One region of the Roseixanthobacter glucoisosaccharinicivorans genome, then DNA from elsewhere that is predicted to be linked to it. Evidence: riboswitches for the same ligand, from Rfam matches in the RefSeq annotation. Region 1 holds a riboswitch; each other region holds the start of a gene.
What was found. Region 1 has a riboswitch for cobalamin ahead of V5F78_RS23145 (energy-coupling factor ABC transporter permease). Riboswitches for the same ligand answer to the same signal wherever they lie in the genome.
Positions count from the first base shown of each region.

Region 2: it holds a riboswitch for cobalamin, as region 1 does, so the genes downstream of both, cobU (bifunctional adenosylcobinamide kinase/adenosylcobinamide-phosphate guanylyltransferase) here and V5F78_RS23145 (energy-coupling factor ABC transporter permease) in region 1, are expected to answer to the same signal.
Region 3: it holds a riboswitch for cobalamin, as region 1 does, so the genes downstream of both, V5F78_RS16840 (CbtB domain-containing protein) here and V5F78_RS23145 (energy-coupling factor ABC transporter permease) in region 1, are expected to answer to the same signal.
Region 4: it holds a riboswitch for cobalamin, as region 1 does, so the genes downstream of both, V5F78_RS19425 (TonB-dependent receptor plug domain-containing protein) here and V5F78_RS23145 (energy-coupling factor ABC transporter permease) in region 1, are expected to answer to the same signal.

Region 1 covers NZ_CM195538.1:5,009,015-5,013,149, reverse strand. The annotation lists gene V5F78_RS23150 (alpha/beta fold hydrolase) at 1-871, opposite strand, end outside; gene V5F78_RS23145 (energy-coupling factor ABC transporter permease) at 1,262-1,939, opposite strand; cobalamin riboswitch at 1,974-2,200, opposite strand; gene V5F78_RS23140 (hemin uptake protein HemP) at 2,383-2,568, opposite strand; gene V5F78_RS23135 (copper chaperone PCu(A)C) at 2,714-3,283, opposite strand; gene V5F78_RS23130 (DUF2946 family protein) at 3,365-3,769, opposite strand; gene V5F78_RS23125 (TonB-dependent receptor) at 3,880-4,135, opposite strand, start outside.
Region 2 covers NZ_CM195538.1:1,953,886-1,958,020, forward strand. The annotation lists gene V5F78_RS08770 (cobyric acid synthase) at 1-1,283, opposite strand, end outside; gene cobO (cob(I)yrinic acid a,c-diamide adenosyltransferase) at 1,283-1,915, opposite strand; gene cobU (bifunctional adenosylcobinamide kinase/adenosylcobinamide-phosphate guanylyltransferase) at 1,912-2,454, opposite strand; cobalamin riboswitch at 2,573-2,763, opposite strand; gene rfaE1 (D-glycero-beta-D-manno-heptose-7-phosphate kinase) at 2,803-4,135, opposite strand, start outside.
Region 3 covers NZ_CM195538.1:3,639,151-3,643,285, forward strand. The annotation lists gene V5F78_RS16830 (winged helix DNA-binding protein) at 1-220, shown strand, start outside; gene V5F78_RS16835 (CbtA family protein) at 591-1,445, opposite strand; gene V5F78_RS16840 (CbtB domain-containing protein) at 1,458-1,682, opposite strand; cobalamin riboswitch at 1,714-1,833, opposite strand; gene V5F78_RS16845 (histidine phosphatase family protein) at 1,943-2,527, shown strand; gene V5F78_RS16850 (TOBE domain-containing protein) at 2,591-2,800, opposite strand; gene modA (molybdate ABC transporter substrate-binding protein) at 2,956-3,753, shown strand; gene modB (molybdate ABC transporter permease subunit) at 3,809-4,135, shown strand, end outside.
Region 4 covers NZ_CM195538.1:4,189,990-4,194,124, reverse strand. The annotation lists gene V5F78_RS19430 (ABC transporter substrate-binding protein) at 1-99, opposite strand, end outside; gene V5F78_RS19425 (TonB-dependent receptor plug domain-containing protein) at 110-2,104, opposite strand; cobalamin riboswitch at 2,212-2,421, opposite strand; gene panE (2-dehydropantoate 2-reductase) at 2,489-3,409, opposite strand; gene V5F78_RS19415 (MATE family efflux transporter) at 3,458-4,135, opposite strand, start outside.

The sequences.
Region 1 (4,135 bases):
CGGTGATGGACGCGCTCATGGCCCGCGGGTCGCGGGTCGGCCAGCGGCCGCAATCCACCTTGGTGAGGAAGTCGCCGACGAGACGATTGTATTCGTCGGGATCCTCCAGATTGATGGTGTGCCCGCAATTGGGCATCACCGCCAAGGCGGCCGAGGGAATGTGCTGCTTCATCAGCAGGCCGGGGGCAAGGCAGGGCCAATCCTCGTCGCCGGTGATCACCAGGGTGGGCACGGTCAGCCGCTTCATCTCCTCCACCAGGGTGTAGAGCGAGGGACGCTCGCGCTGCACGCCGAGCTGCGTGTTGGCGGAGCCCAGGGCCGAATGCTCGGCCAGCATCTGCTTGAATTCGGCAAAGCCGCGCGGGTCCTTGTTCTCGAACTGCACGCGGGTCGGGCCGTAGGCATATTTCTCGGCGAAGGCGGGCATGCCGGCGGAGGTGATGAAGCCGGCGATGGTGTCGGCCTCGGCCTGGAAACGGGCGCGCTGCTCCACCTCCGCTCCATAGCCGCACCCGCCGACGCAGAGCGACAGCGCCAGCTGCGGATGGCGGAAGCCGAAATGCAGGGTGGCGAAGCCGCCCATGGAGAGGCCCACCACATGGGCCTTGGTTTCCCCCGTCGCCGCGAGCACCGCAGCGATGTCGTCGGCGGCGCGGGCCTGGGAATAGGAGCTGGGATTTTCCGGCACGTCGGAGGGCGGAAAGCCGCGCGCAGCGAAGGCGACGCAGCGATAACGCTGGCCGAAATGGCGCATCTGCGGTTCCCAGCTGCGGAGATCGCCGGCGAACTCATGGACGAAGATCACCAGCCGGCCGGTGCCGGTTTCCTCATAATGCAGGCGCACTCCGTCGTCCGTCGTCGCGTAGGCCATGGTCATTCCCCGATTGGATTTGCGCACATCCTCTGCGGCACGCGCCCCGGCGCTGCGATGCGTGGGGGCGTGCGTCCGCTTGTCGTCCTGGCGGTTGGCGTGCCCAACGCGGGCCGGCCGGGCAGCCGAACGGCTTCAATCTGTATACTGTTTACAATTATCGACGCAAGGAAGGATGCTCCCGGCGCGGCCCCCGCGCCCCCGCTCGTGGGAGGCGGCCGCCTTTGCCGCAGCCTCTCAACGACCCGGCGCCGATCGGGAGGATCGGCGCAACAAACGTCCGCGATAGAGGATCCCGGCCGCTTGTCGCAGAGCCCTTGTCAGCGGGCGGTTGTCATCGGGCGGTTGTCCGTGGGCGGTTGTTGCCCACGGACCTGCGCGTCACGCGTCTCAGACGGCCTCGTAGAGGCGGCGCTCCAGCAGCATGGAGCCGCGCAGGCGGCTCAGCGCCTTGGCGGCGCCGAGCACGGCGAGGTCGGCCAAAGGCTCGATGATGATGACCAGCATATAGGCGCCGCCGAAGGTGGAAATCGCCGCCACATTGTCCGCCGTGAAGCCCTGGCCATACAGCGCCCAGAAGGCCACCCAGGCGACGATGCCCGCCTGATAGGTGGTGGAGAGCGCGAGGGCCTGGCCGTAGCGCAAGTCCACATAAGGCGTATTGGGGGCGATGATTTTCTGGGCCACGGCTTGCAAGGCGAACAGCGGCACCAGGAGGGTCGTCACGTTCATGCCGAATTGCGGCAGGTCGAACGGCGCAAAGAACAGGCCCTGAACCAGCAGGCCGAGGGACAGGCCGATGGCCGCCGGCGCCATGCCGAAGATCAGGAACAGGGTCGAGCCGAGGATCAGGTGAACTTCCGACACCCCGACGGGATAATGCGGGAGCACCTCGAAGAAAGAAAACACCAGGGCGCTCGCCGCCGCGCTGCGCGACACCAGGGAGAGGATGCCGCGCTCGCGGACGGCCTCATAGGCCAGCTTCACGGCATAGCCGCCGGCGCCCGCGGCAGTGACGTAGCTGAGCCAGATTTTCCCGCTATCCACGAGACCAGGTTCGATATGCATGACTGCTCCTCCGCCGTCTCACCCGACGGCCTGCGTTAGTTCCGGGCGCATGGCCGGTCTCCTGACTCGCGGGTCGCCGCATGCCTTCCGTCTTCCCGAAGCGCACCTTGGGGGATTGCTTCAGTGACATCGTGGAAGGCCGCTCGCCGCTCACAGTCGCGGGGGCGGTCGGGGCTCAGGGCGTCATCGGCCCCTCCCCCGTTCCCATTTCACTTCCGGCATGTGCGTCATGCCGGAAGAACCATGCGCGTTCAGGAGCGGCCAACCTCCGCTTTCTGTCAAGACGTCCGCGCGTCCGCGCGCACCGATATGCGGATTCTTTGTCGCGTGGAGACAGGCGCGCGGAGACCCGGCCGGCATGCGCGGCCCATGCCGCGCCCGGAATAAGCACGCGCGCCCCGCCACAAGCCTCCCGCCTCAGACCTCCCCCCTTGCGCAAACGATTACTTGGTGAGGATCAGCTTGTTCTTGGAGGTCAGCGTCAGGGTATAGACCTGGTCGCCATGAACGATCCGCACCGTGCGCGCCGCGCGAAAGAGATCGGTGCTGTCCAGGCATCCGTCCGCCATCGCGATGGTGCGCACCGCCGTTTCGGGAGACGGCACGGGTCTCAGCTTGATGATGCCCATGGAAGGCGGCTCCTCTGCCGGAGTTCGGGCGAAGGACGGGCGAAACGCGCCGCGCCGCCCCCGGCGCGGGTCAGGCGAGCGGATCGCCGGCGGCCGGCGCGAACGGCCGGACGGCTCATTTGCGCGCGGCTTACTTGCGCGCGACTCACTTGCCGGATGGCATCGTCATATGGTCGTGTTCGCCCCCATCGCTGCTCCCCTGGGCGGCGATGGACTCCACCTTGAACTGAACCGACACCGTGCCCGCCTTCTCAAACGTCAGCGTGCCATTGACCATGGCGCCCTGCTTCAGGGGCTGCTTCAGCCCCATGAGCATGAGGTGATAGGAGCCCGGCTTCAGCGCCACGGAGCCCTGCGCGGGAACGGCGACGCCGCCCGCCACCGGCCGCATGGTCATCACCCCGTCCTTCATGGACATCTCGTGGATTTCCACCTTCTGCGCGCCCTCGGCGGTGGCGGAGACGAGGCGGTCCGGCGTCGAACCCTCGTTCTTCAGGACCAGATAGCCGGCACCGACGCTGGCGCCCTCGGGCGTGGCGCGGGTCCAGGGATGGTCAATCTCGATGGAGCCGACCTTGAACTCGTGCGCCATCAGCGCCTGCGCGGAGAGGGTCAGCAGGAACATGGCGAAGGCCAGCGCGGCGAGCGCCTCTTCAAGATACATGCGGCGGCAGAGGCGCGCGAACGCGCCGGGAAAACGGAAAGAATTCAACATGGCTTGGCTCCACGATACGGCCTCCTCCAGGGGAGGACCGGATGTCACGATCGGCGGACTTTCCCTGCGCAAACGCAGGCGTCAGGCGATCGCGGGTGGAGCCCTGGCGCGGCTCGGGGAACGGCGCTGGCCCGGCGCGGCGGAAAAATCCGCGCCGCGCCTGAGCATCGCGGCCGCGTGGCGCACCGGCGCGACGAATCCCTCCGCCGCCGGCGGCGGTGCGGCGGCCGGCCCGAACATGGGACAGCCCAAGACGCAGCAGTCCAGCCCATCATGATGGGCCGGGGCCCCGCCCTCGGTTGGGGACCCGTTCTCGGTTGGAGAACTGGAGCAGATGACGCCGAACGCATCCGGACCCTGGGCCGCTGCCTGCGCCGCCTGGGCGCCCGCGGCAAGCCCCACGGCCAGCATCTGCAGGACGAGCAGATAGGCCGCCGCGATGGCGGCCCAGGCTCTCCAGGATGTGCGCGGCTTGGCCAAGATCAAGATGTCTCGAATGTTCGTCGGCCGACACTATGACATCGGGTCGCCGACAACCGTAGATCAAAGTCGTGCGGCACGTCCTCGCAGGGACGCGCCGCACCCGGTGGCAAAGCTCAAAAGGACACGGTGACCCGCGTATTGATCGAGCGGCCATAGCCGGCCACCGGATAGCCCCAGGCGGCCGAGGTGCCCATCATGCTGGAGACCTGGTAATTGACCAGGTTCGCCCCGCCAAGCGGCAGGTCGTATTGGGTATCGAGGATGTTTTCGATCCCGAAATCCACCTTCAGCTGGCCGGCCGTGTAGCTGGTGCGGAAGTTCAGCAGGGCATAGGCCGAGGTCTCCAGCTCATTGTGCACCTGGCTGACC
Region 2 (4,135 bases), 2.0 Mb from region 1:
CCCATGATGCGCCCGTCGGGCGATGTGGCGCCATCCGCATCGCCGGTGGCGAGGCGCGAGAAGGGTCGGGCCGTGTCCGCGCCTTTGGTCTCGCCCATATGCATCTCATAGCCTGCGAAGGGCGCCTGGAGGCAGGAGTGGCCCGCAACGGCAACCAGACGCTTATCGCCAGAGAGAATGGTTTCCACATCCAGCAGGCCGAGCCCCTCCGCCCGGCCCGGCGGGCCTTCGACGCCGTCAGGATCGTCCACCCACCGTCCCAGCATCTGATAGCCGCCGCATAGCCCCAGCACCCGCCCGCCGCGCCGGGCATGGGCGATGATGTCGTGATGCAGCCCGTCGGATTTCAGCGCGGCGAGGTCGGAAATCGTGGCCTTGGAGCCGATCAGCAGCACGAGGTCGGTGTCCACCGGCACGCTCTCGGCAGGCCGCAGGCGCACCACCTCCACCGCCGGCTCCGCATCCAGCGGGTCGAGATCGTCGAAATTGGAGACATGGGGCAGGATCGGCACCGCGATCCGCACCTTGGCGTGGGGCTTTGCCGGCGGCGGTCCCTGGAGCGCCAGCGCATCTTCCGCCGGCAGGCGCGCGGCGGCGGGAAAATGTGGGATGAGGCCGAGCGCGGCCCAGCCGGTATGCCCCGCCACCAGCGCCATGCCGTCGGCGAACAAGGCGGGATCGCCCCGGAACTTATTCACCACGAAGCCGGCGATCAGCGCGGCATCCTCGATATCCAGCACCGTTTTGGTGCCGACGAGGCTGGCGATGACGCCGCCCCGGTCGATATCGCCGATCAGCACCACCGGCACGTCGGCGGCGCGGGCGAAGCCCATGTTGGCGATGTCGTTGCGCCGCAGATTGACTTCCGAGGCGCTGCCCGCCCCTTCCACCAGCACGAGGTCGGCCTCGCCCTTCAGCCGCGCGAAACTCTCCAGCACGGCGGGCATGAGGCTCTGCTTCAGGCCCTGGTAGGCGCTGGCCTTGGCGGTGGTGAGCACCCGGCCCTGCACCACCACCTGCGCACCCACCTCGCTCTGCGGCTTCAGCAGCACCGGGTTCATATGCACGCTCAAGGGCACCCGCGCGGCCCGAGCCTGAAGCGCCTGCGCGCGGCCGATCTCGCCGCCGTCGGCGGTGACGGCGGCATTGTTCGACATGTTCTGCGGCTTGAAGGGCCGCACCCGCAGGCCTCGATTGGCAAAGGCGCGGGCAAGACCGGCCACCAGCAGGCTCTTGCCCACGTCGGAGCCGGTGCCCTGGAACATCAGCGCGCGGGCGGCCATCAGAATTCGATACCGGCCTGCGCCTTCACGCCGGCGGAGAAATGATGCTTCACCAATCCCATCTCGGTCACGAGGTCCGCCGCCTCCAGAAGCTCCGACTTCGCGTTTCGGCCGGTGACGACCACATGCAGGTCGCCCCGGCGCGCCTTCAGCGTCGCGACCACGTCGGCGAGGTCGAGATAGCCGTAGCGCAGGGCGATGTTCAGCTCGTCCAGCACGATCAGGGAGAGGGTCTCGTCGGCCAGCAGCTCGCGGGCCTTGTCGAAGGCGCGGGCGGCGGCGGCGGTGTCGCGGGCGAGATCCTGCGTCTCCCAGGTGAAGCCCTCGCCCATGGTGTGCCAGCGCACGCGATCGCCGAACGCGGCGAAGGCGTCCTTCTCGCCGGTGTGCCAGGCGCCCTTGATGAATTGCACCACCCCCACCTTGCGGCCATAGCCGAGCATGCGCAGCGCCAGCCCGAAGGCGGCCGTGCTCTTGCCCTTGCCGGGGCCGGTGTGGACGATCAGCAGCCCCTTCTCCAGGGTCTTCTCCGCCACCTCGGCATCCTGCACCGCCTTGCGCTTGGCCATCTTCTCGCGATGGCGAGCGGCCTGGGCGTCGTCGCCGGCGGCATTTTCGGTTTCATCGCTCATCGGGGCGTGTCCTTCACAATCATGGGCAAGCCGGCCACCATGAAGATCACTTCATGGGCCATGGCCGCCATGCGCTGGTTGAGCCGGCCGGCGGCGTCTCGAAACCGGCGGGCGAGGGCGTTGTCCGGCACGATGCCGAGCCCCACCTCATTCGCCACCAGCACGCTGAGTCCCGTGCGGGCGGTGATGGCGTCCACAAGGCGATCCTCTTCCGCCGCGAGATCGTGCTCCGCCAGCATGTGGTTGGTGAGCCACAAGGTGAGGCAATCCAGCAGCAGCGGCATGTCGGACGGCAGGGCCCGGACGAGATCGGCAGCATCGAACGGCGCGTCGTGGGAGACCCAGCGCGCATCGCGCCGCGCCTGGTGCAGGCGGATGCGCTCGGTCATCTCGGCGTCGAAGGCCTGGGCCGTCGCCACATAGGCAAAGGGCGGGACGGCAGCTTCCACCCGCTGCTCGGCATGGCGGCTCTTGCCGGAGCGCGCGCCGCCGAGCACCAGCACGATCCGGCCGCCCGCCTCGGCCGCGATGGCGCTCAAGCCGGCACCTGGAAGTGCGGGCGGCAGGAGCTGTGGCCGGAGGCGGCCGCTAGGCGCGGACCCAACATGAGACTCTCCCTGGCCCTCCCGCCGAGAGCCGGCCTGTGGCGCCCGCGAAACGGGCTCTGCGTCCTCGGCAGGTCTCCTGGCTTGCGGATCGACGCGCCCCCACCCTTCCCGAGGCTGGCCTCAGTGGTTCGTGGGTTTGCTCTCCGCCGACAGTTGCGGGGGCAGCCGCGGCATAGGGAAAAAGCCTCCCGCACCGCGTTCCCTTTTGATCCCGAAGGAACCGACGACGCGCCGACTATAAGGCCGCCGCCCCGCGCCGCAACCGCCCGCCCCGCGATCTCAGCTTCTGGCTTTCGCAACCAGCGTCGAGGTGGACTGGCCCGGCGTCAGTTCGGCGAGCACAAGCTTTCCGCCATTGGCGATGACGATATCGGCGCCAACCACATCCTCGGGCTTATAATCCGCCCCCTTCACCAGCACGTCCGGCAGCAGGGCCGTAATGATTTCCAGCGGCGTGTCCTCCTCGAACAGCACCACCAGATCCACGCAGCGCATGGCGCCGATCACCCGCGCGCGGGCGGTCTCGTCCTGGAGCGGGCGCGTCGGGCCCTTCAGACGGCGCACCGAGGCGTCGGTGTTGAGCCCCACGACGAGGCGGTCGCCCTGGGCTGCCGCCGCTTCCAGCATGCCCACATGGCCGGGATGCAGCAGATCGAAACAGCCGTTGGTGAAGACGATGCGCGCACCGCTCGCCCGCCAGCGGTCCATGATATCGCGCGCCTTGTCGCGCGAGACGAGCGCGCCCGCCGGCTCCAGCTGCGGTACCGAGCGCTGCAGCGCGGCGGTGAGTTCGGCGCGCGTTACCACCGCCGTGCCGAGCTTGGCGACCGCAATCGCGGCAGCGGCATTAGCGACCGGAACGCTCGCTTCCAGGCTGAGCCCGCAGGCGAGCGACAAAGCGAGCGCGGCCAGCGCCGTATCGCCGGCGCCGGACACATCGAACACCTCGCGCGCCTCGGCCGGCACATGGAGCACGGTGCCGTTGCGGCGCCAGAGCGTCATGCCCTTTTCCGCCCGCGTCACCAGCACATCGCCGCCGAACTGGGCGCTCGCCGCCTGCGCCGCGCGCTCGGCGTCGGCGTCGGTCTCGTCCGGCAGGCCGGTGGCCTCGCTCAGCTCGCGCCGGTTGGGCGTCACCAAAGTCGCGCCGCGATAGACCTCGAAGGTGCGGCGCTTGGGATCGACGATCACCGGCACCCCGAGCGTCCGGGCCTCGGCCAGCACGGCGGCGACGACACGGTCGCCGAGCACGCCCTTGGCATAATCGGAAAGCACCACCACCGAGCAGCCCGCCATGGCGCGGCTGGCGGCCGCGATCAACGCGTCCTCGATAGCGGGGGATGGCGGGGCGGACATCTCGGCATCGATGCGGACGATCTGCTGGCGCCCGCTCATCACCCGCGTCTTGGTGACGGTGGGGCGGGTGGCGTCCACCACCAGGCCGGAGAGATCAATCAGCGCATAAGGAGCGAGCGCGGCGCGCAACTGGTCGGCCTCCCCATCGGCCCCGACGAGGCCCACGAGGCGGATCGGCGCGCCCATTGCGGCGGCATTGGCGGCCACGTTCGCCGCCCCGCCCGGCACGATGCGTTCCGCGCCATGCAGCAGCACC
Region 3 (4,135 bases), 1.4 Mb from region 1:
GCTGGTGTCCAGCGGCCGGCGCGGCAAGGAGAAGACCTTGAACGCCACCGAGAAAGGCCGCCTCGCCTGCCAGCGCTACCGCGAGGTGCGCGAGGCGCTGCTGACGCAAACCGTTGCCGCGACAGGCATTCCCCCCGAAAAGCTGTCGGAGATCGCGGCCTTGCTGCGCACGCTTTCCGGCCATTACGACCAGGCGGCCCGGGCGGCCGCGAGCCTTTAGCACACCTCCGCTTCAGGCCGGCAGGACAAAGCCGCCGCCACTGGCAAGCCCGCCCGCGCGCGGGAAAAGCGCGGGCTCTCCTGATGCACCGGTCCTCGGCATCGCTCCGGGTGACAGAAAATGTTTCACGTGAAACAATGGCTTAGCGCAGACGAACATCGGTTTACTGGCGCTTGACCGCACTTTTCCAGCCGATCACACCGGCTTTTCGGGCGAATATTTCGCATTGAATTTCGGCACGCCGCATCCGCCCGCTTCCAAGTGATCGGCGTGGGCCGACGGCGACCACGAGGACCCCACCGGCGCCGCACCCGAGGGGTCCGTCAAAGCGCCCCCCCGCGGCTCACCGATCCGCCTCAGCGAAAGCCCGTCAGCGCAGGGCACCGGCGGGAGCGAGGCGCGCGCCGCGATGGGCGCGCAGGCTGCGCTCGGCGAGCGGGCCGAAGGCCAGCCCGAGGGTTGCCCACAGCACCGCCTGGATGCCGAGCGTGGCGATGCGGAACTCCCACAGGAGCGAGGCCGAGAATTCGGCCGGCACCTCGTTGATGGTCGGCAGCATCGTCTGCACCAGGGCAATCACCGCCACATAGGCAAGCGCCGCCGCGACGACCCCGTTCCACACACCGTGGCGGGCGGCGAGCCGCCGGGCCAGCAGCACCGCGCCCGTGAGCGCGGCCAGCGAGGCCACGAGCATCAGGAAGAACATCTGGGTGCGGAAGCCGATGGTCGCGCCGTCGCCTACGGCGGGCGGATTGGCGGGATATTTCAGCCCCGGCACCAGGGCGATGGCCAAGAACCCGCCCAGCGCCAGCAGCCCCGCCGTCGCGCGCGGGGACAACGGGCCCACCCGCCCGAGCGCAAAGGCGAAGACCAGCGCGAAAATGCCGCCCATGGCGGCGCCATAGACCAATGTGCCGGTCAGCAGGCCGAGCCCGGCCTGGGTGGACCGGCTGACCAATTCCTCCTCGCCGCCATGGGAATGGCCTTCGGCCGCGGCGGGTACCGGGGCGGCGGCATGCATGTGCGTGCTGCCGTCGGCATGGACATGCGGCGTCGCCGCCGGGGATGCGGGCGCGGCGGCGGGCGCCGGCCCTTCCGCATGCGCTTCCTCAAAGGCGATGGCGCGGTTGACCGCGGGTTCACCGAAGACGCGCGCGAATCCAAACGAGAGCAAGCCCGCGAGGACGCCAACAAGCATCCCGCGAAGCAGGAGAGACCCAACCATGTCGCATGCCCCTTAGTGGCAGGGGAAGCCGAGCAGGTGGCGGCCGTCGTGCAGGAATTCATGCACATACATGCCGGGGATGAGGGAAGTCGCGCCCTGTTCGGCGCCGACGAAATAAAGCGCGAGCAGCATCAGCAGGCCGCCGAACACCGCCCAGGGCAGAAGTTCGCTGACCGAGATGGTCTGCGTGCCGGCCGCAACGCCGAGGGAGGAACCGGAAAGAACGGTGTCGGCCATGGTCAGTCTCCTGGGATTGCGCGTCCCGAAATCGAACATCGTCCTGCGGGCCGGGTCTGACTTGCGGCACGGCCGGAATGGCGTGGCGCTTACAGTGGCGCGACCGTGTCGGATTTTCACCGACTTCCTCACCCGCAGCGAAGCATCGACACTATTGGCGCGAAGCCGGTTGTGTCAAACGAACAATCTGGCGAAAACAGACGCGCGCCGGCGCGCCGGCCGATCTCCTCCGCCCGCTGCCGCAAGGGTGCCCCATCGCCATGGCCAACCGCCTGACGCTGATCTGCCACGGTGCCACCGCCGCCCTGCGGGCCGGCGCCTTTCCGCGCGACGAACCGCTGGAGCCGCTCGCCCTGGCGCAGACCCAGGCGTGGCGCGGCCGGCTGCGGCGGCCCGACGGCGTGCGGACTTCGCCAGCCGAGCGCGCGAGAGAGACCGCACGCGCGCTCGGCTTTGAGGCGGAGAACGACGAGGATCTTCGCGATTGGGACTGCGGGCTGTGGGCGGGCCGCACCTTCACCGAGGTGGACACAGCTTATCCTGGCGCGCTCGCCCTCTGGCGCGGCGAGCCGCAGGCAGCGCCGCACGGCGGCGAATCGCTCGCGGCGCTGATCGCCCGCATGGAGGCCTGGCTGGACCGCCAGCGCGAGGGCCATGGCCATGTCATCGCCTGCACCCATGCGGCGAACGTCCGGGCGATCGCGGTCGGCCTTCTCCAGGCGCCGCCTGGCGCCTTCTGGCAGATCGACGTGGCGCCGCTCACCCGCAGCGACCTGCGCACCGACGGCCGGCGCTGGACCCTTCGCACCCTGGGCCAGCCCCTGGACCCTCCGCCCGACGCCTGAGGCGGACCGGACGGGCGGGTGGAACGAGGGGCGGGAGCCACGCCCGGCGGCTCCCGCCTGACCTCAATGGACGGCGATCATCACGTCCGACGCCTTGATGATGGCGGCGGCGTCCTGGCCGACTTCGAGCTTCAGCTCGTCCACCGCCTCATTGGTGATGGAGGCGGTGACCGTGGCGCCGCCGCCAAGGTCCAGGCGCACGTGGGACGTGGTCGCGCCCTTGGTGATTTCCAGGATCTTGCCCTTCAACACATTCCGCGCACTGATCTTCATGATCACCCTCCACTGCTGGCGCGGAGCCCGGTGGGCTCCCGTCCGCCACGCCGCACATCGACATATTTTAGAAAATATATCGCTAGCGAAAATCGTCGCGGCGCTATATTTCAAAATATATCGCGCTGCACCAAGCACCGTACCGGAGAGGGACAATGAACCTGGCTCGCCGCACCTGGCTGAAAATCGCATGCCTCGCCCTGAGCGGCGCCTGGCTTGGCACCATGCCCCTGGCCGGCGCGGCCCATGCCCAGTCCGAGCCGGTCACCATCTTCGCCGCCGCCAGCCTGAAGAACGCCCTCGATGCGGTGGCGGCCGACTGGCACAAGGAAACCGGCAAGACCACGCGCATCTCCTATGCCGCCTCCTCCGGGCTCGCCAAGCAGATCGAGGCCGGGGCGCCCGCCGATATTTTCATCTCCGCCGATCTCGACTGGATGGACTATGCCGCCAGCCACAAGCTGCTCCAGGAGGGAAGCCGGTTCAATTTCCTCGGCAACCGCCTGGTGCTGATCGCCCCCAAGGACAATGCCAAGCCGGTCGACATCAAGAAGGGCTTCGACCTTGCCGGCCTGCTGAAGGGCGGGCGCCTCGCCATGGGGTCGGTGGACAGCGTGCCGGCCGGCAAATACGGCAAGGCGGCGCTGACCTATCTCGACATCTGGCCCTCGGTGGAGGCCAAGGTCGCCGGCGCGGAGAGCGTGCGGGCCGCCATGCTGCTGGTCTCGCGGGGCGAAGCGCCCTACGGCATCGTCTACCAGACCGACGCCGCCGCCGACCCGAACGTCGCCATCGTCGGCACCTTCCCGGAAGACAGCCACCCGCGCATCATCTATCCGGTGGCGCTGGTCGCGGGTTCCAAGAACGCCGACGCCGCCGCCTTCCTCGCCTTCATGCGCGCGGCGAAGGAACAGCCGGCATTTGAGAAGCAGGGCTTCACCATCCTAAAGTGAGGCGAGTGGCGCGCCGCGCGCGCGCCGCCCCTTCTCCGACGTCCGGAAGGCCCGCGTGGATTTCCTGCATCTCAGCGCCGACGAATGGACGGCGGTCGTTCTCACCTTGCGCATCGCCACCGTGGCGATGCTGGCCAGCCTGCCGTTCGGCATCTTGATGGCGCTCGCGCTGGCGCGCGGCCGCTTCTGGGGCAAATCGGTGCTGAACGGCATCGTCCATTTGCCCCTGGTGCTGCCGCCCGTGGTCACGGGCTTCATCCTGCTGCTGCTGTTCGGCCGGCGCGGCCCCATCGGCGCCTTTCTCGATGCGCATTTCGGCATCGTGTTCTCGTTCCGCTGGACCGGAGCGGCGCTGGCCTGCGCGGTGATGGGCTTTCCGCTC
Region 4 (4,135 bases), 820 kb from region 1:
GCACAGATTGAGCGAGGCGATGCGTATCGGCCTCTGCGCCTCCGCGGAGGCGGGCGCGCAGAGCAGCAGACAAGCGAGCAGGCCCGCGACGCGTTTCATTCCGTCCGCCTTAATAGGTGAATTTGAGGCCGCCATAGGCCCCGAAGCCGGGTGCAAGGTAGCCGTTCGGGTTCTGGTAGGTCTGGTCGAACAGATTGTCGATGCGTGCGAACACGGTCGCCTGGGGCGTGAGGGCATAATTTGCCGCCAGGTTCACCACGGTGTAGCCCGGCTGGTCGATATAATCGCTGGTGAGGCGCACGATATCCCACCAGGCGGACGCGTAGATCAGCGTGGCGGAGAGATTGAGCTGGTCCGTGGGGTTCCAGTCGGCTCTGACGCTCACCTTGTTGTTCGGCCGCCGCAGCGGCGCGCAGGAAGTGTCGGTCAGCGGCGCGCAGGCCGCCCCGAAGGAGGTGTCCGGCGGCATGTAGCCCACCGCTTCGGTATAGGTGTAGTCCATCCTCAGCTTCAGCCGGTCGGTCACAGCGAAGGCCACGAAGGTTTCCGCGCCCTGTGTCGTCGCGCTGGAGATGTTGATGTTCTGGTAGGTCACCGGGTCGTAGCTGATGAGATTGGTGATGTCGTTGTGGAAATAGGTGGCGCCGAACGTCACCCGGCCGCCGAACGCCTCTTGCTCGAAGCCGATATCATAGCCCGTGCTTTCCTCCGGCTTCAGCTCCGCATTGCCGTAATAGGGGGCATAGAGCTGGTACAGCGAGGGCGCTTTGAAGCCGGTGCCGTAGCTGCCTTTCAGCGTGGTTCCCGTCTCGGGGATGAGGAAGCCCGGCGCGAGGCGGAAGGTGGAATGATCGCCGAACGTGTCGTCGCTGTCGAAGCGGATATTCGCGGCGCCGAAGAAGCGATCCCCCAGCTTGCCCTGGAGTTCCGCATAGGCGCCGGTGTCGCCGGTGCTGGCGGAAAGATCGGTATATTGGGTGGAGGAGGTCATCGCCTCGTTGCGCCGCTCCACGCCAACCAGCAGGTTCTGCCCCGGCGCAAAGGCGAGGTTCGAGCGCAGATAATAGGTCTGCCGGTCGCCCTCATACTGGCCGTTCACGTCGCTGTTGGGCCCGGTGGTGGGGTTGGACGAGGTCGTGGCGCTCACTCCGAACGTGGTGTTGAGCGCGCCGTCCAGCGCCGTCCACACGCCTTCGCCCTTGGTGAAGAACATGCTGGCGAGGCTGGTGGAGCGCTCAGCCGCCGGCAGCCCTTCATACAGCGGGGGCGGGTAGACATCCGGCGTGTAGGCAAGCCGGCTGTCGATATAGCGGGCGACGAAATTGACCGCGAACGCATCGCTCATCTGGAAATCGAGCCGGGTCGAATAGGTCCAGTTGTCATAGGCGTTGGGATTGATCGGATAGCCCGGCGGGACAATGGAGGGCGGCGTCACTGGGATCTCGGTCGAAGAGAAATGGGTGACGTTGAAGGAATAGCCCACTTTGTCCGTTGAGCCGCTCAGCGCGGCCGCCTGGTTGAAGGTGCCGAGCGCGCCGCCTTCCACGTAGCCGAACACCTTGGCCGGCCCCTCGCCCTTCTTGGTGGTGATCGAGATCACGCCGCCGATCGCATCCGAGCCGTAGAGGCCGCTCTGGGGACCGCGCAGCACCTCGATGCGGGCAAGGTCGGTGGCGAGCAATTGGCCGAAGTCGAAGGCGCCGGTGGGACTGGACGGATTGCCGGCGTCGATGCCGTCCACCAGCACCTTCACATGGTTGGAATTGGTCCCGCGGATGAACACCGAGGTCTGCCCGCCCGGCCCGCCGGTCTGCACCACATTGAGCCCCGGAAGCGACTGAAGCACTTGGGGAACCGTGCGCAATTGCTGGCGGTCGATCTCCTCGGCGGTGACGACGCTGACGGAGGAGGCGACCTGGTCCACTGGCGTCGGCATGCCGGTGGCGCTCACCACCACCTCGGGCAGGTCGATGGATTGCGACGCGCCATCGGCGGGGGGCGCCGACTGGGCATTGGCGACGCCGGAGGCGAAGGAGAGAATCAGCGCGACGAGCATGGGACGGCGCGCGGCGCGGCGAACGGGGAAAATCAAGGCGGACGGCATTTGGGCCTCAGCGGGACGAGTGGTCCGTCACCGCGAACGAGGCCTCCCCACGGCCCGGGAGCCGCCTGGATCAACCACCATCAGGACACCCCGCCCAATGTGCACGCGCGTGACCACGGCTGACGGCAGGTCTCCTGGCTCGCGGGTCAGCGTCCATTTCGCCGCCTTCCCAGGCCCGAAGGCCCAGTGGCTGATGACGAAGGACTCGCCGCTTACAGTTGCGGGGGCAGCCGCGGCTTCGCCAACCCCTGTTTCCAGGCGCCGACTCACCGCGTTCCCTTTTGATCCCCTGGGGGAACCGTCGCCTTGACGCTAGCCGCAGGGCGCGCGCACCGTCAAGCGGCACGATCTCAGTGCGGGCCGCTCGATCGCTGGACCGGCCGCTCAGCCTTGCGCGCGTCGGTTCTCATACAGCTTCAGCGCGACGCCCACGGCTTCCAGCAACGGCGTCGGTATCCCGAGGGCTCGGGCGCGCGCGGCGAGATCGCCGATGATCTGGTCGGCTTCCACCGCATTGCCCTGGCTCAGATCGCGATACAGCGACGAGGTCATGGGCGAGCCGTCGCTCGTGAGTTGCGCCTGGGTCCAGGAGAGCAAAGCCGGTCGCGGGCCGTATCCAGAAGCCTCAGCGATGGCGGCGCATTCGGCGACGATGGCGAGGGCTACGGCCTTGCCGCCCGCCGCGGCCACGTCCCCGATGCTGCCGCGCAGCAGGCAGGTGGTGGCGCCAAGGCTCGCGAGGAACACCCACTTCTCCCACATGTCGAGCAGGATGTGATCCGAGAGCTGCGCGTCGAAGCCCGCGCCCTGCATCACGGCGTCAAGGGCTTCGATGCGCGCCGAGCGCGTGCCGCCGGTTTCGCCATAGGTCAGTTCCTGCAGCGGGCTCATCTGCACGATGCGTCCCTCATCGTCGATGCGGCCCATGATCTTGCAGACCCCGCCGAGGAGCCGATCGGCGCCGAAGCGGTCGGCCAGCAGATCCATGTGCTTCATGCCGTTGAGCACGGGCAGGATCATGGTTTTGGGGCCGATGGCGGGCGCCACGTCGACGAGCGCGGCTTCCAGGGCGAACGCCTTCACCGAGACCAGGACGAGGTCGTACGGCCCGGTGATCTGGTCGGCGGTCACGATGCCCGGGTGAAGCGTCACGTCGCCGAGGGGGCTGACGATCTCAAGCCCGCGTGCCCGCAGGCGGGCTGCGCGGTTGGGACGGACGAGGAATGTCACGTCGCGGCCCGCCTGAGCCAGGCGACCGCCGAAATAGCCGCCGGTGGAACCGGCACCGACCACGAGAATACGCATCGCTTGCTCCGATAAACCGATCCGAGTCGGTGGGGTGATCGAAATGTTCTAGCGAAACCAGGATCCCGAGGCGACCGACACGCCCACGACGGCCCCATAAGCGAACAGGCCACAGGCATAGACCGCGAACAGCCAGTACAGCGAACCGGTGGCCGAGAGCACCAGCGCGCCACCGCCCGTCGCGATGATCATCCGCAGCAGGCTGGCCAGAAGCGGCCAGCCGAGGCGCCCCGCGCCTTGCGAGGCGAAATACAGCGTCATGCCGAGCCCGAAGAAGCCGAAGAAGGGTCCGACGATGCGCAGATACACCGTTCCGACCTCCAGCATTTCCGGCGTCGCGTCGAACAGGCCGAGCCATGCGGCCGGCCAGAGCGCGGCAGCAAGGCCCACCGTTTCCGTCAGCGCAAAGGCAAAGGCGCCGCCGATCAGCGCGATCCGCAGCGCGCGCCGGTTCTGCCCGGCGCCGATATTGGTGCCCACCAGCGCCACCAGCGGCCCGCCGAGCCCGAATGCGAGCGGCGGCAGCAGATATTCGAGCCGGGTTCCGGTGCCGAAGCCGGCCACCGCACCGGGTCCCGCATGGGCGGCCACGAGCCCCATGGTGACGGCGATGGTTACGTTCAGCTGGATCGTGTTCACGGCGGCCACCGCGCCGACCTTTAGGATATTCCAGGCATAGGGCAGGTGCAGCCGGGTCCAGGCGAAGCGCGCCACATTGCGCCCGCT